Methylicorpusculum oleiharenae: one gene and its partner. The protein of the gene in region 1 interacts with the protein of each later gene in a pairwise test. Links are inferred from orthologs where the notes say so. Each region holds a gene or a part of one and is shown in the gene's direction. Other genes may lie near its edges. The genes, in order: GO003_RS21615 and leuS.

Evidence for each region.
Region 2: the proteins of GO003_RS21615 (region 1) and leuS interact in binary tests that used the Escherichia coli proteins (3 or more experiments, as listed by UniProt). The link is inferred for Methylicorpusculum oleiharenae from one-to-one orthologs.

What each region holds. Positions count from the first base shown.
Region 1 is NZ_WUTY02000001.1:4,840,345-4,852,192, reverse strand. Bases 197-3,100 are described here. They hold GO003_RS21615 (helix-hairpin-helix domain-containing protein), read left to right. Parts: upstream 197-625; coding sequence 626-2,575; downstream 2,576-3,100. Other genes in these bases: GO003_RS21610 (REP-associated tyrosine transposase), read left to right, coding at 2,679-3,100; GO003_RS21620 (cell division protein ZipA C-terminal FtsZ-binding domain-containing protein), read left to right, coding at 197-411. Outside these bases: more of GO003_RS21620, read left to right, coding at 1-196; more of GO003_RS21610, read left to right, coding at 3,101-3,209; GO003_RS21605 (hypothetical protein), read left to right, coding at 3,321-3,809; nitrite reductase large subunit NirB, read left to right, coding at 4,551-7,106; nitrite reductase small subunit NirD, read left to right, coding at 7,109-7,447; GO003_RS21590 (PhzF family phenazine biosynthesis protein), read left to right, coding at 7,444-8,376; GO003_RS21585 (formate/nitrite transporter family protein), read left to right, coding at 8,736-9,548; cynS (cyanase), read left to right, coding at 9,630-10,073; GO003_RS21575 (bifunctional protein-serine/threonine kinase/phosphatase), read left to right, coding at 10,094-11,815. UniProt on the Escherichia coli protein: DNA ligase that catalyzes the formation of phosphodiester linkages between 5'-phosphoryl and 3'-hydroxyl groups in double-stranded DNA using NAD as a coenzyme and as the energy source for the reaction.
Region 2 is NZ_WUTY02000001.1:593,608-605,650, forward strand. The notes cover bases 4,140-7,238. They hold leuS (leucine--tRNA ligase), read left to right. Parts: upstream 4,140-4,513; coding sequence 4,514-6,964; downstream 6,965-7,238. Other genes in these bases: GO003_RS02845 (zinc ribbon-containing protein), read right to left, coding at 4,140-4,431; GO003_RS02855 (LPS-assembly lipoprotein LptE), read left to right, coding at 6,992-7,238. Also shown: GO003_RS02820 (helix-turn-helix transcriptional regulator), read left to right, coding at 1-225; GO003_RS02825 (hypothetical protein), read left to right, coding at 377-535; GO003_RS02830 (hypothetical protein), read left to right, coding at 532-936; GO003_RS02835 (hypothetical protein), read left to right, coding at 945-1,256; GO003_RS26090 (hypothetical protein), read right to left, coding at 1,408-1,539; GO003_RS02840 (ParA family protein), read right to left, coding at 3,106-3,888; more of GO003_RS02845, read right to left, coding at 3,949-4,139; more of GO003_RS02855, read left to right, coding at 7,239-7,483; holA (DNA polymerase III subunit delta), read left to right, coding at 7,490-8,515; GO003_RS02865 (sensor histidine kinase), read right to left, coding at 8,496-9,167; GO003_RS02870 (tetratricopeptide repeat-containing response regulator), read right to left, coding at 9,164-10,855; molecular chaperone HtpG, read left to right, coding at 11,390-12,043.

The sequences.
Region 1 (11,848 bases):
TCCCGGGAGTTACCCAAACTGATTCAATACAGTCTGGTGGCTGTCGCCGACGAAGGTTTTAACGGCGAGGACATAGACCGCGCTTTTAACATCGCCGGATTGAAATACGGCAGTTTAAAAATATACGAGCGTATCGACGGTAATGGCCTGGTCGATTTTGGCGTTGCCAGTATGGTTGAGCCCGGCACATTCCCTGACAAAAACATAAGAGAGTTTAATTGTCCCGGTCTGGTATTTTTTATGCAGCCTCGCGAAGTAGATGACCCTGTCTCGGTCTATGATGACTTTGTAGAAACAATCGATATTCTGGCGGCGGAACTGGACGGTGTTAAGTGGGATAACCAGAGACAACCGTTAACCGGTAGTGCCATACACGAAATGCGTAATCGGCTGGCGAGCGGTTATCAATAATTTTTTTATGCCTAACCGTTCATGAAAGTCCTGCATTCGCCCCGTCAAATTAAAGTACTAGGTGTTAAGGAGAGAGCGGTCACTCGCCCGACAGGACGCCGTGAATACGTCCATGTAGGCTTGACGTCGGGACACCTGTCGATCGAGCAACCGCCCCCTCTTCGGTTCTGTACTTTCACGGTAACGAATCGGCCAATCCTTCAACCTTTTCCTGATGTTGAATAACGAACAACGAGATCTTATCAACCAGCACTGTCAACTCGTTGAAGGATTGACCCTGGCGCAGATTGAACAAATAGCCGAAAGCCGCTCGGCCGACTCACTCAGCGACGAGGTGCTGGTCCACTTTCTGGAAACCGCTAATCTGCTTTACAGAAGCGGTTGTCCGTTCATTTCCGATGCTGATTACGATGCCGTCTTTTTGGCTGAACTGGCACGCAGGCATCCTGATCATCCATATCTTCTTGCGGTTGAACCGGAACCGGCATTTGCAGAAAAAACCATAGACCTGCCGGTAAGAATGTTGTCTACCGAAAAAGCCTATAGTCAGGATGCTATTGAAAAATGGCTGCTTCGTATTGAAAAATCAGCACAAGAACTTGATATCGATAGCGATAGATTGTTGTTTCGGGCGACGCCCAAACTGGATGGCTATGCCGCATACGATGACGGACAAACGTTATATACGCGCGGCGATGGCCGAAAAGGCACCGATATTACCCGGGTTTTTGATCGCGGTTTGATGGTGGCCGGAAATGGTCAGCGAGGTCAGGGAGCCGGAGAAATCGTGGTCAGCCGCCAATATTTTCAGAATTATCTGGCGGAACAATTTGAAAATGCCCGAAATTTTCAAGCGAGCATCATCAAGGAAAAAGATCTGGAAGTGCCTGCTTTGGAAGCGATAGAACGAAAAGCCGCGATGTTCTTTCCGTTTGCCCAGTTACCCGATTGGCAAGGTTCGGCCAATGACATCCGCCTCCACTTTGCCGATATTGTCAGGCAGATTCCCGAAAAGGTGGATTTTGATGTCGATGGGGTGGTTTTTGAAGTCACCGATGAATCGGTCAAGCAGCGCATGGGTTCAACCCGGCATCACCATCGATGGCAGATCGCTTACAAGCATAATGTTGAATCGGCGTTGGTCAACGTGCTGAGTGTAACGCCGCAAACCTCTCGTTCCGGACGCGTCAACCCGGTTGCCGAACTGGAGCCGACCAAACTGAGCGGTGCGGTCATTTCACGCGCAACAGCCCATCATTACGGTATGGTCAAGTCGCTGGGAATAGGGCCGGGTACGCTCATTGAATTGACCCGCTCGGGCTTGGTGATTCCCAAAATCGAGCGTGTCGTCACGCCAATGCCGCCGCAAATTCCGGATAACTGCCCCAGTTGTGGCAGTCATCTGGTGTGGGACAGTGACTATTTATATTGCCTTAATAAAACCCATTGCCCGGCACAAATCGAAAACACCCTCGAGCATTTTTTTAGAACTTTGGGCAATGTCGATGGCTTTGGCGCCAAGACTATAGAAAAACTGCATGCGCACGGCGTCAACTCGATTTACCGTATCTATCAATTAGCGTTGAACGAGCTGATGGAGATGGGTTTTGGCGAAAAAACCTCACAGAATCTTCTGGATCAATTACAGCGCAGCCGCCTGCAAAGTATTGAAGATTGGCGGTTTCTGGGTGCATTCGGTATTTACAGAATGGGACTGGGTAACTGTGAACGGTTATTGCAGCATTATCCGTTGAACCGGCTCTTTGATCTCAGCATTGAAGATATCGTCACAATAGAAGGATTTGCAGAGAAAACTGCCGAGGCGGTGGTCGAGTCATTAAAATTGATCAAACAGGATTTTGAGCAAATATTGAGTTTGGGTTTTAATCTGATTGAAACAGCAGCCAGCCAGGCACAGGCTCAAATAGAAAGCCCCGTGTCAGGAAAACTGATCGTGTTCACAGGAACTATGGTGCAGGGTTCACGCGAAGACATGCAGAAAGAAGCCAAACGTTTGGGTGCAAAAGTCGCCAATTCCGTCACCGGCAAGACCGATATTCTGGTGGCCGGGGAAAAAGTGGGTGCCACCAAACTGAGCGCAGCCCAGGAAAAAGGCGTGCAAATCCTCAGCGAGCAGGAATACCTCACACTTATAAACGGATAAATTCACTGAAGCCGCCGAAGCTTGTTTTGCATCAACGCGATAAGGTGCGCCAGATAGGATGTGCCGACGATAGGAGGCGCATCGTTCGTATTTCAAACAAACCATGACCGAATACCGACGATTTTACCTACCGAATGCCCTATGGTTTTTCACCGTCAATCTTGCCGACCGGAAAAACAATCATTTGTTGATCGACAAGATTGATGTATTGCGTGAGGCCTTTCTATATGTAAAACAACGAAAACCTTTTCATATTGATGCCATCGTCATCATGCCGGATCATTTGCATGCTATTTGGACATTACCGCCCGACGACGGTAATTATTCTGTTCGCTGGAATATGTTGAAAGGAAGATTTTCCAGGGCAATCAACCCGGGTGAAAGAATTTCAAAAAGTCGTCAGAAACGCCGCGAAAGAGGAATCTGGCAACGTCGATTATGGGCGCATTTAATCGAAAACCAAGACGATTACAACCGTCATGTTGATTATATTCATTGGAACCCGGTAAAACACGGCCATGTTAAAAACGTAATCGATTGGCCGTATTCAAGCTTTCATCGATATGTGAGGCAGGGTATTTATGAAAAGAACTGGGGAAATAATGAAAGGCCAGAGATTAAAATCAGTGAGTAACTCGACAGCCAAATAGGATGCGCCTCCTTGCGTCGGCACATCCTATTAGGTGTGCCTTATCGAGTTGAGATTGAAAAAAGTATAAGATAACCAAAAATAGATAATAACTTGATGGCTCCGATTCGCCGAGACATCTGGCCGCGTAAAAAAGATATGAAGAATCCGTACGAAGAAATCATACAGAAGGAAATTGATGGTTGTAGACTCTTGGCTCAAGGGCAGACCCGTGAAGATTGCTGCCGAGAGAGGGGAGTGAAGCACTGCGCAGAAAATGACTTTAGTTCGACAATAAGCAGTGACACATACTCGTCTTATTTTGTGGCAATTGTTTTGATTATTCTTCTCTTGTTTACCAGTATTCTCGCCTGGAAAAAAAGACTAAAGATAAAGGACTTCTATTTCTCTATTTCAGAATTTAAGAATGCTGTGGCTTCAGCATGGTTAATATGGATATTTACCTTTATCTCAGTAATTCTTTTGTTTGAGCCATACGGAAGCTCTGTTCAAGAAGATGAAATTTTAAATGCTTTTATGTGGTTTGTTTTACCTCCAATAGCAGTAATTGCAGTATTTCTATGGTATAGAAGGTTTATTCAATGAAAGAGGTGAGATCCGTAGTGTGGTGCGAGGTAACGAACCCCAATATTTCTCGAGTTAACTATTATTAACGCGATATGGCACACAATTTAGGATGTGCCGACGATAGGAGGCGCATCGTTCGCGATTCAAATAAACCCTAACCGAATACCGACGCTTTTACCTACCGAAAGCCATGCGGTTTTTCACCGTCAATCTTGCCGATCGGAAATACAAGCATTGGTTGATCAACAAGATTGAGGTGTTGCGTGATGCCTTTTGATAGGTAAAACAACGAAAACCTTTATGTGAAGCAAGGCTTTTATGAAAAAAATTGGGAAAATGAAATGCCTGAGTTTAAAAGTATTGGGTAACCCGACAGATGCGCCTCCTGGCGTCGGCACATCCTATTTGGCGTATCTGACGAGTTTTCGCTCCACAATAGTGCAATACCTCTTCTTTCTCCCCGAATCAGTGCGCTCCTGACGGGTTGCTGTGCGTTGCCGACGCTGTGTTGTTGGGCTCAGGGCCGGATGGTTCGCTTTTGATTCTTTACCAAACAAGCACTTACACTTCTTTGTCGGCCTTACCGGTCTTTCTGGCATTACCTTTGCTTTAGTTGAGACAAAGCTCCTCGTCGGAGCGGTTATGATTTTGGGGCAATGGCGTCCGGGTTCAGTGATTTTTTCACGTGGGCCGGACGCCTTTTTTTTTGCCCGAAATTTAGGTTTTTACGTTTTCTTTGCAGCAGATCCGGGGTTACCGATGAGTCACACACAGACACTGGTCGTTATTGGCAATGGCATGGTCGGTCAACATTTTTTGGCCGCTCTGGTCAACAGCGCCGCGAAGGCGCGCTATCACCTTGTGGTGTTTTGCGAAGAGCCCCGGCCGGCCTATGACCGGGTGCATTTATCGGAGTATTTTGCCGGTAAAACGGCGCAGGATCTGTCGCTGGTACCGGACGGCTTTTTTGCCGAACACGGCATCACCGTGCATGTGGGGGATAAGGCTAAAACCATTGACCGCGCCGCCAAGACGGTGATTTCCGAACGCGGCGTGGTGATCGCGTATGACACCCTCGTTCTGGCTACCGGTTCTTACCCCTTTGTCCCTCCGGTGCCCGGTCATGACCGTCCGCACTGTCTGGTGTACCGCACCATCGAAGATCTGGAGGCGATGAAAAGCGCCGCGGCCTGCTCAAAAGTCGGCGTGGTGGTCGGCGGCGGCTTGCTCGGGCTGGAAGCGGCCAAAGCCTTGACCGATCTGGGACTGATTACCCATGTCGTGGAATTTGCCCCGCGCCTGATGGCGGTGCAATTGGACGAAGGCGGCGGCGCCTTGTTGAAACGCAAAATTGAAGCGCTGGGCGTCAGCGTCCATCTCAATAAAAACACCACCTTGATCGACGACGGCAGCACCTGTTTGCATAAAATGAATTTTGCCGGGGGCGATGTGCTGGAAACCGATTTGATTCTGTTTTCCGCCGGCATCCGCCCGCGCGACGACCTGGCCGCCGCCTGCGGTCTGGACATCGGTCCGCGCGGCGGCATCGTCATCGACAACCAGTGCCGCACCTCCGATCCGGCCATTTTTGCCATCGGTGAATGCGCGCTGTGGAATAACCGGATTTTCGGTCTGGTGGCACCGGGTTATGCGATGGCCCGTGCCGTCGTCTCGGTACTGGAAGGCGCCGGCAGCGCCTTTACCGGTGCCGACATGAGCACCAAACTGAAACTGATGGGTGTCGATGTCGCCAGCATCGGCGATGCCCATGCGGCCACCCCGGGCGCCCTGGTGTACACCTATCAAGACGGCGACAGCGACATCTACAAACGCCTGGTGGTCAGTGCCGATAAAAAGACCCTGCTGGGTGCGGTGCTGGTCGGCGAAGCCGCCGATTACGGCACCTTGCTGCAATACTGCCTGAACGGCATCGCCCTGCCGGAACACCCTGAAGCCTTGATCCTGCCGCGGCTGTCCGGCGAGCCGGTCGGCTTGGGCGCCGATGCGCTACCGGCCTCGGCCCAGATTTGCTCCTGCCACAACGTCAGCAAAGGCGACATCTGTGCGGCCATCGACACCGGCTGCACCTCGCTGGGCGCGCTCAAACAAGCCACCCAAGCGGCGACCGGCTGCGGCGGCTGCAGCGCCTTACTCAAATCGGTGTTGGATGCCGAATTGAAAAAACAGGGCGTGGCCGTCAATACCGACCTCTGTGAGCATTTTCCGCACACCCGGCAAGGCCTGTACCATTTGGTTATGGTCGGCGAGATCAAGACTTTCGCTGAATTGCTGGACAAGCACGGCCGCGGGCGCGGCTGTGAAATTTGCAAACAGGCGGTCGGCTCGATCCTGGCGTCTTACTGGAATGACTACATCCTGAAAAACGAGCACCTGGGCTTACAAGACACCAATGACAATTATCTGGCCAATATTCAAAAAGACGGCACCTATTCGGTGGTACCGCGCGTCGCCGGAGGTGAAATCGAACCGGAGAAATTGATCGTCCTGGGCCAGGTTGCCAAAAAATACGGACTGTATACCAAAATCACCGGCGCTCAACGGGTCGATTTGTTCGGCGCCCGCGTCGACCAGCTGCCGCTGATCTGGCGGGAGCTGGTCGATGCCGGTTTTGAAAGCGGCCATGCCTACGGCAAATCGCTGCGCACCGTCAAATCCTGTGTCGGCAGCACCTGGTGCCGGTACGGCGTCGATGACAGCGTCAGTCTGGCACTGACCCTGGAAAACCGCTACAAGGGCCTGCGCTCGCCGCACAAGCTCAAATTCGCCGTGTCCGGCTGCACCCGCGAATGCGCCGAAGCGCAAAGCAAGGATATCGGCGTGATTGCCACCGAACACGGCTGGAATCTCTATGTCTGCGGCAACGGTGGCATGAAGCCGCGCCATGCCGACCTGTTCGCCACCCAGCTGGATCAAGCCACGCTGATCAAGTACATCGACCGCCTCCTGATCTTTTACGTGCGCACCGCCGACCGCCTGCAACGCACCTCGGTGTGGATGAACAACCTGGAAGGCGGCCTGGCGTATTTGCAGTCCGTGGTCATTGACGACAGCCTGGGCTTGGGCGATGAACTCGAAGCGCAGATGCAGCGCGTCATCGACACCTATCAATGCGAATGGAAAACCACGCTCGCCGATCCCGGCAAACTGAAACGGTTCCGGCATTTCGTCAACAGCGACCAACCCGATGAGCGCATCCTGTTCGTTCAGGAACGCGGCCAGATCCGCCCGGCCAAAGACGAGGAACGCGCCGCCTTGACCCCGCACAAGCACTTCACCCTGTTAGAGGAAGCCTGACCATGAGCGAATGGCAAGATGTCTGCAGTGTCGATGATCTGCAACCGGATTCCGGCATCTGCGTAAAAGTCAACGCGCATCAGATTGCCTTGTTCTATATGCCCAAAGAACAGGCCCTGTACGCGCTCGATAATTTCGACCCCTTTGGCCAGGCCAATGTCTTGTCCCGCGGCATGATCGGCGATATCGGCGGCCAGCCGATGGTCGCCTCGCCGCTGTACAAGCAGCATTTCAATTTGGTCACCGGGGTGTGCTTTGAAGATGAGACCGTCAAAGTCGCCACCTACCCCATCCGGATCGTCAACCACCGGGTCGCAGTCTGCGTTCAGGAGGCGCGATGAAATACCATTACTACATTGCCGACGTGTTTACCCGGCGCCTGTTCAATGGCGCACAGATCGCCGTGTTTCCCAATGCGGACGGCCTGAATGCCGACACCATGGCCCTGATTGCCAAAGAACTGAACCTGTCCGAAACCGTCTTCATTTTTCATCAACTGAAGTCTGCCCAGACCCGGCGCATGCGGATTTTTTCCCCGTTAGCCGAAGTCAATTTCGGCGGCCATCCGATCATAGCCGCCGCCTATGTGCTGGCCTGCTGCGGCGACATTGACGTCTCGGCCCCGGTCACCTCGCTGAGCTTCGAACAAAATGCCGGCAACGTGGAAGCCAACATCTCCAGCCGGGACGGCATCCCCTATTTTGTGCAATTTACCCGCAAAGTCAGCGCGATCGTCGACCGCTTTGCGCCCAGCGACGAAGAACTGGCCGGCTTTTTAGGCCTGGACCAAGCCGAACTTGACCACAAGAAATATTCGCCCCGGCTGGTCTCCTGCGGCTATCCCTACCTGATCGTGCCGGTCTGGCAGTATGAAACGGTGCGCAAAGCCCGCTTCGATTACAGCGCCTGGAGCCAATCCACCGCGCCGCAGACCGCCGCCCAGGAGATCTTAGTGTTTGCGCCGAAATCACCTTATGCCGACGCCGACTTCAACCTGCGCTTAGTCGGCCCACGCATCGGCCTGACCGAAGACCCACCGGTGGGCAGCGCCTTACCGGCGTTCTGCGCCTACCTGTGTTCGTTCGAGCACACCCGCAAAGGCACCCAGACCTTCGCAGTGGACCGCGGTGATGCCGGCTCCCGGCGCAGCGTCATCAATCTGGAAATGGATCATAAAGGCGCCGAGTTCCTGACCGTCCGGGTCGGCGGCGAAGCCGTGCTGTTTGCCGAGGGGACGATTGATCTGGGCGCCATGAATACCCGGGGATGAAGACAGGGTGGGGCGTAAATTCCGGGAGAGACGCAAAATCTTGCGTCTCTGGGGGTAGGGCAGAAGCCTGCCCGAATAGTAGTTGAGTCAATCAAAAAGGAGGGAAATAGCGTCCTGTGTAAGCTAAGTGGGACATGAAATGCGGTATGAGGCAAGAGGAACACGAACGGCTGCGTGAGAACGTGACGGTCGAGTTCCAGTGGAAGTTTCCAAAAATGCTTGCCTTCGTTGACGCTTCGATTTCAGAAGTTTCAGCGATAGCAGGATTGGAATAGAAATTATTTTGGTTCATTTACCAATATTCATAGATATGTTCTTAATTGAACGATACATATTATTTTAGATTTGGAGAAAAAATTATGTCCTATTTAGTTCCTTCAGAATTTGTGACCAAGATGGTGGATGCAGGGGAATCAAAAGTATTCATGTCTACCCGAGATACGTTGATCAGGGCTTATATGGCCGGGGCGATTCTGGCGCTGGCTGCAGTTTTTGCGGTCAGCATTACTGTCCAGACCGGATCGCCGATCTTTGGCGCAATATTGTTTCCCGTCGGTTTTTGTATGCTGTATTTATTAGGCTTCGATCTTTTGACCGGTGTTTTTGTTTTAACACCGCTTGCATGGCTTGATAAACGTCCAGGCGTAACACTGGGGGGTATTTTAAGGAACTGGGGACTGGTTTTTACCGGCAATTTTTTAGGCGCATTAACCGTCGCGGTCATGATGGGAATTGTGTTTACTTATGGCTTCTCCGTCGAGCCCGATGCTGTAGGCAAAAAGCTTGCCGGTATCGGCGAAGCGCGTACGCTGGGCTATGCAAAATATGGCGTGGCCGGCTGGTGTACCATCTTTATCAGAGGCATGCTGTGTAACTGGATGGTGTCTACGGGTGTGGTCGGGGCGATGATTTCCACGACTGTTAGCGGTAAAGTCATCGCGATGTGGATGCCGATTATGCTGTTCTTTGGAATGACCTTTGAGCACTCCGTTGTCAACATGTTTCTGTTTCCATCCGGTTTAATCATGGGTGGCAATTTCTCGATTATGGATTACTTTGTCTGGAATGAAATTCCAACGGTTTTGGGTAATTTGGTTGGCGGATTGGCGTTTACCGGTTTGACGTTATACTCCACGCATATCAAAACAGCGCCTAAACGTGCGTTCAACTAAGCAACTTCAAGATAATAGAGTTTCAGGTATTAAATTGCCGAGACTCCTTAACAATCGCTCTAATTTGTAAAGGCATTCATCATGACACGCAACGAAGTTACCGAATTAGTCATCTTGCAAAAACTGCGTAAACAACTGACTTGGCCTCAACTGGCTGAGGTTATGGGTCAAAGCAAGGAATGGACAACCGCCGCTTTGCTCGGACAGATGACATTGACTGCTGAACAAGCCGTCAAGATTGGCGACGTGCTGGAATTACCCGCAGACGCTGTTGAGCAGTTGCAAGTGGTTCCCTACAAGGGGTCGCTCCCGACGTCGGTACCGACCGATCCGTTGATTTACCGTTTCTACGAACTGGTCAGTGTTTACGGCACTACCTTTAAGGCATTGATCCACGAAGAGTTTGGCGACGGCATTATGAGCGCTATCGATTTCAGCATGGATCTTCAGCGTGAACCCGATCCAAAGGGAGACCGCGTCAAGATCGTGATGAGCGGCAAATTTCTTCCTTACAAGAGTTACTGAGGCTGCTTTGGCCTGAATAAATGTCCGGTCAATTAAAAATATCGGTAGGGCAGCATTCTGACAAAGGCCGCAAGGCAATTAATCAGGATTTTCACGGCGTTTACAGTCCTAAGGAACCCCTGTTAAGTGCAAAAGGAATTGCCATTGCCTTGGCCGATGGGATCAGTAGCAGTGACGTGAGTCATATTGCTAGCGAAGCGACTGTCAAGGGGTTTCTGGAGGATTATTTTTGCACCTCCGAAGCCTGGTCGGTCAAGAAGTCTGCGCAACGGGTTTTGACGGCAACCAATTCCTGGTTGCATTCGCAGTCTCAGCAAAGCCAGTTCCGCTACGATAAAGACAGAGGCTATGTGTGCACCTTGAGCGCCATGGTTATCAAGTCGACAACTGCGCATATTTTTCATGTGGGTGACACGCGAATCTACCGCCTGCATGAAAACGGGCTTGAACAATTGACCCATGATCACCGGTTTTGGTTGTCCAAGGACAAAAGCTATCTCAGTCGCGCCTTGGGAATCAATCCTTATCTGGAGATAGATTATCAAACGCTGTCAGTCGATGAGGGGGATATTTTCGTATTTGCGACAGACGGTATTTATGAATTTACCCCTGATCTTTTCATAATCAATGCTATTCATCAGTACGGTAATGATCTGGATGCTGCTGCTAAAGCCATTGTGGACGATGCCTACCAGCTAGGCAGTACGGATAATCTTACTGTTCAGATTGTCAGAATTGAGCAATTGCCGAGTCAGGATGCCAAAGAGCTGTATCAGCAGTTAACCGAATTGCCGTTTCCACCGATACTGGAAGCAAGAGCGGTTTTTGATGGTTACACCATTATCAGAGAAGTGCATGCCAGCAGCCGCAGCCACGTTTATCTGGCAGTGGATAGCGAAACAGACAGGCCGGTCATCTTAAAAACTCCGTCAATTGATCTCAGGGATGATCCGGCTTATCTGGAACGCTTTCTGATGGAAGAGTGGATTGCCAGGCGCATTAATAGTGCCTACGTACTCAAGCCTTGTTTGCAGACCCGGAAGCGCCATTTCCTGTATATCGCCATGGAATTCATTGATGGTCAGACATTGACTCAGTGGATGATCGATAACCCGAAGCCAGACCTGGAAACAGTGCGTGGAATAGTCGAACAAATTGCCAAAGGGTTGCGCGCTTTTCACCGCCTGGAAATGCTTCATCAGGATCTGCGGCCAGGCAATATCATGATCGATAAGACCGGCACGGTAAAAATCATAGATTTTGGTTCTACCCGCGTGGCCGGTATCATGGAAATCACCAGCCCGATCGAACGTAGCAATTTGCTGGGCACGGCTCAATACAGTGCCCCGGAATACTTGCTGGGAGAGCATGGATCATCGGGTTCGGATATTTTTTCTTTGGCTGTTATTGTCTATCAAATGCTGACTGGAAACTTGCCTTACGGAACTCAAGTGGCCAAAACCAAAACCAGGGCAGAGCAAAGGAAATTAAAATATCAGCCTCTCCCTGAAAATAGCCGGGAAATTCCTGCGTGGATCGATGAAGCCATCAAGAAGGCCGTTAATCCCGATCCACACAAGCGCTATCAGGAAGTCTCCGAGTTTATATTCGACCTGCGCCATCCCAACAAAGACTACCTGAATAAAACCCGCTCGCCGCTTATGGAGCGCAATCCGGTGCTTTTCTGGAAATCCATTTGTTTAATTCTGAGCTTTATCATTGCACTCTTGTTGGCCAAGTAACCACATTTAACCCCTTTACTGTATCTGCTCACC
Region 2 (12,043 bases), 4.3 Mb from region 1 along the record:
AGTGACCCTGGGTCACAAAGCTGTGACCCAGGGTCACATAAACCAGAATTAACCAGAAATAACCAGAAAGAAAACGCGCGAACCAGTGACCAAGGGTCACGCGTTACCGTGGGTCACATGTCATTCAAACCCTTCACCCCACAACCCCGAAAACAATCAAATCCTGAAATTGCTGGATCGGGGCTTAGGTCAATTCGGGAGATATTGAGCAGGGGGGCGAAATGAAAGTTTTTTTAATCAAAAATGGCAAAACGGTTGCCAGCATCAACACAAAGTCGTTAACAGGTCCGATTCTGCTAGACCTTGCCTATCGTGGTTATACGCTTGGCGTATGCCCCCTCACCTACTTCGAGGTCTTGATTAGGCAGGAGGTTTTATGAATGAAGAATTAATCAAGGCGGGCTATCTGGCCTACGAGAGAAGTGCACACTGTCTTACGGATGGCAATGTATCAGTTGCGATTTATTGTATTGTGGTGGGCTTGCTGATTGGTTTTTTCCTGTCTTTGTTTGTAGATCTGAGAGGCCGAAGATGATTGTTATTTATCCCGTCTCACCTAACCAGCGGCGAAAGTTTGAAATTCAGAACTTCGCTGATACAGCGTTTCACAGCAAAGTTATTACCCAAGCGGCCAGGATCATAAAAGACTTTAGAAATTATCACTGGCAATTTTGCGAGATTGAGCAGCCGGTTCGATCATCGTTTTTTTATCCGACAGCTCCGCCACGTCTCACGCTTGTGCATCCCTATACGCTTGAACAGATTGCCGCCAACAATGTACTAACTGGAATGATCAGCACCTCATACGCTTTGCAAGCCGAAATCGACAGAGGCAAAGCATTTTATCGGGATAAGTTTATGGCACTGAAGCAGATTACCAGCGAATACGCCGACGAATCAGATCAGGTTGCGGCGTTTCTTTTGATGATTGACTAAAGACCGCCATGAACGAACAAAACGACTTATTTGCTGATATTCCGGAAGCTTTAGAAAAATGCCCTGTGTGTTTGGTTGGCGCCGGCCACCTAAAAGACGTAAGTGATTCTCTTGATTGGCCGCCCAAGATTGCCGTGATGAGTTATGTTTGTGACCGTTGCGGCTGGTCTTGTGCGGGTTACGTTAAAAAAGATAACTACTTGGCAATATTAAGCCGGAGGTGGAACAACCCAAATAAATACATTATTGAAAACGTAAGATTAAAATTAGGCATCAGCTTGAATGATGGCTTAACACGAACCACTAACGCGCTTGAATGAACCGATAACTTTTAGAACCGGCTTACACATCAGTAGCCGGTTTTTTATTAGCCTCTTATCTTTATTTCATTCAACCACTCACCCAATCCCGCGCCCGAACCCCTCGCGCCATGATCGCCCACCGTTTAAACCGGGCTCCAGTCAAATAAATTCAATATTGGCTTTCCCGGTCCAGTAAGCGCCGCCACTCTCGCCAAAATATCGCCGGTACACTTAAAAGGCTTTTGTTCGCCTGGCTGTCTTGGCTGGTTCGCTTAGCCGCCTGACGGGTTTTTGTTTTCATCCATTGGCGGCATCACCTTAAGATCGCCCATCGCCAGCGGTTTTTTCCCGGGCCAATAGCCAGAACCGGCCAGCCTGGACCAGCAATTAACCACCAATAAAGGCGGGCTGAAAAGCATAATTGAACGCTAAAAGACTAAAGCACATATAAAAATACTTCCTTGACACTTTCCCAGCTTATAATTTCTGGTCTAGAGTCGGGACTTAGTTGACAATAGAAAAAACAAGCAAAGAAACCGCCTTAAGCTATTGATACATATATATTTATTTATTTATAAATTTAAATAATTATATATATAAAGGCATAAATTCCCGATTCCCGAAAAAAAATACACGCGGTTTTTTTTCATGACTTAACGCGAGGCGAAAATTCTCTATTAACCAACCAGTGCTACATCAAGCTTACAAAACGCGCTTTATTCTTGAAAATAAATAAAAAACATCAAAATCATGTAGTCAAAAGTTTACAAAGCTATGTCTATTCCTGGTAAATGCCAACAAAAACCGCTTGACTCCGATTTTCTTTCCCCGCCCTGCCCGATATTGGCGTAAGCATTTTAGGCGCGGTTAATAGCTATATATACGAATAAGAATCTGCTGGTTTTCGGGTGCTTTTTTTTCGTGTGTCTATACCGGTCAAGAGACGCATTCAGCCATTTATTTTAAAAAACTTATCTATATACTTTTTTTCTGGGAATCGGGAAACCTAGGTTATCGTCTATCAATAAAATTTATATAATCAACAACTTACATCATAAAAAACTAATGCCCGACTCTAGACCAGAAATTATAAGCTGGGAAAGTGTCAAAGAAGTGCGTTTATATCTGCTTAAGTCTTTTAGCGTTCAATTATGCTTTTCAGCCCGCCTTTATTGGGGTTAAATTGCTGATCCAGGTTAGCCGGGCTGATCCATCAGACGGATTGATGCTTATCGTTTATTGGTGGTTAGATTGCGGGTCCAGGTTGGCCGGTTCAGGGATTGGCACAAATTTAATTACACGGGGAAAATACGATTTTGAAGTGAGATATTTATTTATTCAATGCTGGGCAGCAATGAAAAGCTGACGGTATAAATACGGTATATTTTAATTGAAGTTTTTTAAGCAACTGTTTTACAGGTATTTTTATTGCACTTTGGGAAAGGCTCCAGGCACCATTCGAATCAATTCCTAAGAAATATCAAGAAAGTTTATTCATCCTTGATTTTTTTGGACATCGCCTACTTAAAAAAACTTATTCCGTATTTATTTTTGCAGACCCATGGCTGCTACTTTTTCAGAACGCGTGAATACATCTGCGAAAGCTCTGGTTGCAACGTCCTGTTACAAATACCCTGAAATCTGAAAAAAATGATTCGATATCGACAGCTCTGGACTCCCATCCATTGAAGCTTTACGACAGCATCCCTGCTGCCGACATACCCGAAAAGCTTACACCTCTCCCTCTTAATCATCAGACCGGGAATTACTGCTCCTATCCCCAGAAAAAAAAAACCGCCGGTTGGCGGTCTTTTTGTCATTGAATTACGCTTGAAATAATAAGCTTAATCAATAGCTGGCGATTTATTTATACCCGCTTTTGATTGATTTCAATGTGTAACGCTCTGAATTCATCGGTCAGTTTATGATGAGGCGCGTAGTGAACAAGCGGCTTGGCTTCGCTGTGTGACTCTCTTATTTTTACCGAGGGAGATATTTTTGCATCCAGCACCGGATGACCCAGTGATATTAATTCTTCGACCAGTTGACGGGGTAGGTTGGCCTGTTTTTGGTATTGATTGACCACGATGCCTTCAATCTCAAGGTTTTGGTTGTGATCGGTCTTAACTTCAGCAAGCGCCTGCATTAACGTAAACAAGGCTTCTCTTGAAAACGCATCGCAGTCAAACGGAATAAGGCACTTGTCCGCCGCAATCAATGCGGATTGGCTGTAAAAATTTAAAACAGGCGGTGTATCGATGTAGATGGTATCGAACCCTTCCAGCTTATCTAACGCTTCTTTGAACTTAAAGATTTTATACCGAGACTCGAGACGGGCTTGCAGAGGCTCCAATTCAGGATGAGAAGGAATGATGTAAAGATTGGGAAAAGGCGTTTCATGGATGACGCTTTCAAGCCCGGAATCATTGGAGCCAAAAAAACCTAAACTCAAACTGGCTTTGAAAAAGTGAGCAATGGTCTGGTCGGAATTAGTCACATTTCCGCCCAACAGGTATTGCGTAGCGTTGCCTTGAATATCCAGGTCAACGACCAGGGTTTTTTTGCCTTCAACCGCGTTAATGGCGGCCAAATTACAGGTGATGGTCGATTTACCAACGCCGCCTTTCTGGTTGAAAATAACCCTTTTCATACTGTTTACCATGAGTTCAGATGAGTAATTGAGTGCATTATAAAGTCAACATTAATAATATCAACAACGGAAAAAAGTATCGGCGCCGCAGGCTGGGCACTTGGGAATAACACTGGTTGTTTTAAAGGCAATCTCCTTATTGCACTGATCACAGACAAATGTTCCCGGTCCTGTCACTTCGCCGCTGTGGTAAGTATTTTGCTCGGCAAGGGTTTTCAGCTTGGCAAGTTCGACACTGGTTTTATCGGCGACGCTCATAAAGGCATCGAGTGCAAAATTCTCAATCAGATCAATGTCAAACTTTAACCATTCGGACAAGTCGTCAGTGCCATCTTCATTCAAGGCATGGGCCGCATGCTCAACGTCACGTTTTACATAATCAGAAATTTTTGATAATTCTTCCTGGGTCACCCCGCCTATTTCACTGGTTTTTTCCTTGGCTTTTTCCAACGCATTGGCCAATGAATGAATACCATCATCCATGACCTCATAGAGATGCCCCATCAGATCGTTATAGGCTTCGATCAGCTTATTGTCACTCATGTTATTAACTCCTTAAAATGAGACTTTTGATTTGCACAAGTGTACTGTATTCTAACGATTTTGGCCCGAAAAGATGAGTTCGATGGAAGAAATTTACAAGCCTTCAGTTATTGAGCAAGCCGTTCAAAAAGCGTGGGAAGACTCCGGCAGCTTTAAAGCTGTCGAATCATCCAATGCGGAGAAATTCTATTGCTTGTCCATGTTTCCCTATCCCAGTGGCAAGTTGCACATGGGCCACGTCAGAAACTACACCATTGGCGATGTGATAAGTCGCTTTTTCAGGATGCAGGGTAAAAATGTAATGCAACCGATGGGCTGGGATGCTTTTGGCTTACCGGCTGAAAATGCGGCTATGCAACATGGCGTTCACCCCGCCGACTGGACGTATGAAAATATTGATTACATGCGTGACCAGCTCAAAAGACTGGGCTTTGGATATGACTGGGACAGGGAACTGGCGACGTGCGATCCTTCTTATTACCGCTGGGAGCAATGGTTTTTTATCAAGCTGCTTGAAAAAGGCCTGGTTTATAAAAAAACCGCACCGGTCAATTGGTGCCCGCATGACCTCACTGTTCTGGCTAATGAACAGGTTATCGACGGCGGCTGCTGGCGTTGCGGCACCCATGTCGAGCGCAAAGAGATTTCACAGTGGTTTCTTAAAATTACCGCGTATGCCGACGAATTACTGCAAGCATTAGACGGCCTGGATGGCTGGCCGGAACAGGTCAGAACCATGCAGGTCAACTGGATAGGCCGGTCAGAAGGCGTGGAAATGGATTTTCAAGTCGCCGAAATGGGTGAGCCTTTAAGAATTTATACAACCCGTCCTGATACATTGATGGGCGTGACTTACCTGGCTGTCGCGGCAGAACATCCTTTAGCGCTGAAAGCCGCCCATAACGATCCAAATATAGCGGCCTTCATTGAAGAATGTAAAGTCATGGAAACATCGGAAGCTGCGATGGAAACCATGGAAAAACGCGGGGTTGATTCGGGCATTAAAGCGACACACCCCATAACCGGCGAGCAAGTGCCGGTCTGGATTGCCAACTTTGTATTGATGGGATACGGCACCGGTGCCGTTATGGCCGTACCTGCCCATGATCAACGCGATTTCGAGTTTGCTCATAAATACGGCATTCCGCTAAAACAGGTTATTTTTGCCAAAGACGCCGGTCCTGATGACATCAGCGACCACGCTTTTACAGACAAAGGCATACTAAAAAACTCCGGCGAATTTGACGGTATGACTTCTCAAGACGCTTTTTCGGCCATTGCTAAAAAACTGGAATCGGAAAACAAAGGCCAGCGTAAAACCAATTTCCGCCTGCGGGATTGGGGCGTGTCAAGACAGCGTTATTGGGGCGCGCCGATTCCGGTAATTTACTGCGATGATTGCGGTGTTGTTCCTGTGCCGGAAAAAGATTTACCTGTCGAACTGCCAAGAGATGTCGTGCTGGATGGCTCACAGTCGCCGCTGGTTGCTCATCCCACTTTTTCGCATGCGGCCTGTCCAAAATGCGGCAAAGACGGTCGAAGGGAAACGGATACGTTCGACACATTCATGGAATCTTCCTGGTATTTTGCCCGTTTTGCCAGCCCTAAAGCCGACAAGATGCTGGATGAAAACGCCAATTACTGGCTGCCTGTTGACCAGTATATCGGCGGTATCGAGCATGCCATTCTGCACCTTTTGTATTCGCGCTTTTTCAACAAACTGCTGCGCGATGAAGGTTTACTCGTTAACGACGAACCTTTCAAAAAACTGCTCACCCAGGGCATGGTGTTAAAAGACGGCAGCAAAATGTCCAAATCCAAGGGCAATACGGTTGATCCTCAGGCCCTTATCGACGAATACGGAGCCGACACGGTCCGCTTGTTCATTATGTTTGCCGCCCCTCCCGAACAATCGCTGGAATGGTCAGACAGCGGCGTTGAAGGTGCCTTCAGGTTTCTGCGCCGCTTATGGAAGCAGGTCCACCTGCATGTCACTCATTCGCAGGCGATACCCGCTCTGGATAAAGAATCGCTGAACAGCGATCAAAAGGCAATAAGGCGTCAGGTGCATCAAACGCTGGACAAAGTAACCGATGATCTTGGCCGGCGTTATACCTTTAATACGGCGATTGCGGCCAATATGGAATTGTTGAATTCGGTTTCCAAATTCTCGGACACGTCTGACAATGGACTGGCTATTCGCCAGGAAGCATTCGAATTCATTGTGTTGATGCTGGCTCCTATTGTGCCTCATATTTGCCAGCATTTATGGCAAGGACTGGGTCACTCAGGTTCCGTGATTACCGAAAAGTGGCCAGTCTCCGATCCATCCGCATTACAACAGGATGAACTGGAAATTGTGGTTCAGGTAAACGGTAAATTGCGCAGTAAAATTTTAGTTTCGGCCTCTGCCACGCGCGAAGCAATCGAAGCTGCTGCGTTGAATGATGAGCACACACTGCGTTTTATCGATAATAAACCGGTTAAAAAAATCATTGTTGTGCCGCATAAACTGGTCAATATTGTTGTTTGATGAGCAAAGTAATTGAGTAAGATCAATATGATGATTACAAGAGTGCTGGTACTGGGTTTGGCCTTAATGACCGTTGCATGCGGCTATCATTTGCGCGGCGCAATTGAATTGCCTGAGCAAATGCGTAAGGTTTATCTTAAAAACGCATCCCAATCCTTGCAGGAACAATTCACCAAAACACTGAAAGCGTCGTCCGTGGATGTCGTTAAAGAGATAAGTCAGGCGGGCCTGGTTGTTGCCGTATTTAACGAGCAAATGGATCGTCGGGTACTTTCACTGAGCTCTACGGGTAAAGCCAACGAGTTTGAGCTCAATTACTCTCTGGATTATGAATTGCAGGACGCGTCAGGGGCTGTGTTGAAAAAAATTCAAAGTATTGAGATTACCCGTGAATATTACAACGATCAGGAAGCCATTATTGCCAAAACCAATGAGGAAACGATCATTCAGCAAGAACTTTATCTGCAGGCAGTAAAAAAGATCGTGAATACGACCAGATCTGATCTGGCCGGCAAATAATCGGCAATGCGATTAAGACTGGATCAGCTGGAAGCTAACTTGAATAAACAGCTGCAAGCTGTTTATTTGATATGCGGCGACGAACCCTTGCAATTGGGCGAAGCGGCTGATCAGATAAGAAAAGCGGCTAAACAAGCCGGTTTTGATAACCGGGAAATATTGACGGTGGACACTCATTTCGATTGGCGAGAACTGAGTGCCGCCGCCGAAGCCATGAGCATTTTTTCCGAAAAAAAACTCATAGATCTGCGTCTGCCCAACGGCAAACCGGGAATGGAGGGTAGCAAAGCGTTCCTGTATTACTGTGAACGACGTCCTGAAGATACGATTTTACTCATCACCTCAGGAAAACTCGAGTCCTCGGCCAGCAAATCAAAATGGGTGCAGGCTATCGAGGCCACAGGAATTCTGGTTCAAGTCTGGCCGCTGGCGGGCAAGGAGCTGATGAATTGGCTATCGCAACGCCTTCAGCAAAAGGGAATGAGTGCCGATAGTGATGGTTTGAAAATTCTGGTCACGCGCATAGAAGGAAACCTGCTGGCTGCAGCTCAGGAGATTGAAAAGCTTTTTGTTTTATACGGACCGGTAAAATTAAAAAACGAGGATATTGCCTCCGTAGTGGCTGACAGTTCCCGTTATGATGTTTTTAATCTGGCCGATGCCCTTTTAGCAGGAAATGCCGAACGCATCGTTAAGATTTTAGAGGGTTTAGAAGCCGAAGGCGTTGCGGCACCGATCGTGCTTTGGTCAATCACGCGTGAAATCAGAGTGTTGTGTAAGATCAAGCAGAGCTTACGCGATGGACATTCTAAAGATCAGGCCTTTTCAAAAAACCAGGTTTGGGATAAACGTAAACCCCTGATTGATGCCGCTATTCATCGTCTGAATACTAACCGGCTTGATCAGGCGCTTTTGTTGAGCGCTAAAGCCGATCGACAAATCAAGGGCGCTCAAATGGGTGACGCCTGGCAGACTCTTTTAACGATCTGCTTGCTGATGGCCGGCCTTGATCCTATGGGAGAAACAGGCTAAACCTTGCGCCACCCAACGTACTTTCATTGTCTATGGCTATAAAACCGCTGCGTTGACCCTGGCTATGAAGTTCGGCAATGGTTGACGCAAAATGAAGTCCAAGACCGGTATTGCCTTTTTCCAGCTCGCAGCTTTTGACACCTTGAATGCCTTCCATGATGCCGGAAGAAAAACCGGGTCCGTCATCTTCAATGCATAAGCAGACAAAATCACCTTGCTGCCGTCCGGATAAGCGTATCGCTTGACGGCAATAGCGCAACGCATTGTTAACGACAGAAACCAGAACCGTATTGATTAACGTATCATCGCAAAAACAAAACAAGTCCGCGCTGCATTCCACTGTGAGCGAAATCTGCCGTAATTGAATCTGCAGGCTTTGCTGATAGCCCACCTCTTCCAAAATTTCGACAACCCGGCACTCTTCCAGCACAGGCTTGAAGTGACTGGCATCCAGCCGGTAAAGTATCAGCAACTGCATGACACAACTGTTCATTCGGGCAGTTTCGAAATCCAGTATCTGAAATTCCGGCTTTTCGGAATTGGCTTGTTCTAACGCAAGCGCTCTGATCAAAGACCGAACGGTTTGAAGTGAGTTTTTTAAATCATGAACTGACGAGGCAAGAATCTGACTGAATTTTGCATCTTGGCTCATTCTTGAGACGCCGTGGAATTGATCTTATGGGACAAATTATTCAACTGGGCTTGCAGATGTTCGATTTTTTCTTTTTTGACACCAAATTGTGACGCTTTATTGATGAACGTTTGAATGCGTTGAATTTTTTCTTTGTTCACTTCGTTGGTCTTTAAGTCATGCAACAAAATCTTGACCATGTTAATCATTATGGTTTTGTTTTCCGGCATGGTCGTTGCCGCCTTCTGGAAAACCTGCGTGGCTTCGGTAATATTGCCCTGCCTAAACAAATCCACACCCTTATTATTAATCTCGACCAATTCTTTTTTGATACGCGCTATCAATTTTTCACCTTGTTGGGCATTACCGGTCTCGTTCAGTACTTTTCTGACATCACCCATAAAGTGATCATCATCGGCATGGTTTTTAATCAGTTGCTCCAGCTCTTTATTTGCCGCTTTATCATCGCCTTTCAGATAACTGGTCTTAATCATTTCCAATCTAAGGTCAGTAGGTGCCTTGTTTCCTAACTCCAGACTCAGTTTTTGCGCTGTTTGATAAGCTTGCACCGAGGATTCCTCATCGGCCAGCTGATGAAAAACCTCTGTTTCCAGCAACGCAGCTCTCAGCTCCGCCTCAGGATTGCCAAAATAAAGCGAGCGCATGTCTTTTAAGGTTTTAAGCGCTGATTTGGCGTCAGTCTTTGAATAAATTTTGGCCAATCCCGCAAAATCGCCGGAAGAATGATGAACGGAATTTTTACCCAGATCGATTGCCGTTTTATAAGCTTTTTCAGCGATGGTCAGCTCGCCATTCATATTGGCCATAGTCGCCAGCTTTTGTTGTCTCAAAATTGCCTGAGGAGATAAGGCGGTCGCTTCATTCAATGTATTCTGAGCCCCGGCAAAATCGCCTTGCGCTTCATGCGTTTTGGCCAGCCAGTCAAACGCCTCCAGCATCATCGGATAATCATCAATCAATTTCCGGAAAATAGCTTCTGCCTCGCTAAAATCGTCCTGCAGATAGGCAATAATTCCCAAGCCCAGTGTGGCCCAATTTAATTCGCTTTGTTCTAAAACGGCCTGATAAATGGCAGTGGCTTTTTTTAAATCACCGATTTTAATGGCCAGCTGGGCACGCAACTTGAGGAGATGCGTATGCATCAGGCGATTATTTTCCAGCAGCTTTTTGTCGCACTGCGCAATTGCAAGACTGATGTTGCCTGAATCAATCGCTTTCTCTATGTCGCCCAGATACTCTTTGCGTGAAATATTTCTTTTGATCCGATTAAGCAACTGCTCGGCATTAAAAGGCTTGGTCATGTATTCATCGGGTTTATTGTCCATCGCCCCCAAGACCATGCTTTGAGTCTGTTCGGCAGTCACCATGATAAATACAGCGTAAAAAGGAAGCAGTTTCCGGAATCTGGCTTCCTCCAGGACCTGCTGGCCGTTTTTACCTGAACCCAGGTTGTAATCGCAAAGCACAATATCAAAACTCTCCTTTCGCATAGCGGCGATGGCACTAGAACCGTTGGCTGCCTCAGTTATGAGTTTCATATCAAAACCATAGATCATTTCCCGGATCGCCTTGCGCATGGTGGCCTGATCCTCGACGATAAGAACTTTCTTTGATTTAAGCGATTGCTTCATCTGGTGAAGTTTAAACGGTGATGGCAAAGTGTCCAGCGAAACGTCAAATAAATCCATTCTGCTATTTCCTGAAGCGTATTTGCGCACCAGTCAAAGCAAGAAAAGTAACCGGCAGTTCTCGCCACAAAAGTTATTATTGATCATAAATTGGCTTTTTAAAATGAAAATAAATCGGCTCACTGCCCGGCATTATAAAGGCATTACCCAAATACAGGCAGCCTCTTAATCAAACGTTATACCCTCGTAGATCGAAATTCGGCACCGAGTGCCCGCCGTAAAACCATCCATGTAGGCTCTAATGCCAGCATCCATACTGGCAAAGCCTTTGCCGAACAACCCGTTGCCTCTTTAGGCACTGCCGAAATTTGAAGTGCGAAAGTCATAAATAAACAGCCGCTTTTTCTTGCTAACACCCTTTGCAGTCAGCGGGCTTGATTTATTCAGATCAAAAGATCCGCTGCACATTCCTACTGTGCTTTTTAATTTAAGAAACTCTGATTTGATTTCTTTGTTTGGGACCGGCTTGAAAAATAGACTTGCCATCCCCACATTGACAGAAACCCTATTAACTGAATTGAGGAATCTATAAGCATGACTGTTGAAGCCAAAAAAGAAACCCGCGGATTTCAAACCGAAGTTAAGCATCTGCTGCATTTGATGATCCATTCCTTGTACAGCAACAAGGAAATATTTTTACGCGAACTTATCTCAAATGCCTCTGATGCGGCAGATAAACTGCGCTTTATGGGATTATCGAACGATGCGCTGTACGAAGGCGATAGTGAACTAAAAATCCGTATCAATTTCGATAAAGACCAAAAAACCATCACCATCATCGATAACGGGGTGGGTATGGATCGCCTGGAAGTGCAAGAGCATATCGGCACCATCGCCAAATCCGGAACCAAACAGTTTTTTGAGTCATTAACAGGCGACCAGGCCAAAGACAGCGAATTGATCGGCCAGTTCGGCGTCGGTTTTTATTCCGCGTTTATCGTTGCCGATAAAGTGACCGTTAAAACCCGCAAAGCCGGCTTATCCGCTGAAGAAGGTGTGTTGTGGGAATCAGCCGGAGAAGGCGAGTACACGCTGGAATCCATTGAAAAACCCACCCGCGGCACCGAAATCACCTTGCACCTGAAGGAAAGCGAAGACGAATTTTTAGACGGTTACCGCCTCCGCTCCATTATCAGAAAATTCTCCGATCATATTTCTTTGCCGATAGTCATGGATAAAGTGATTCCG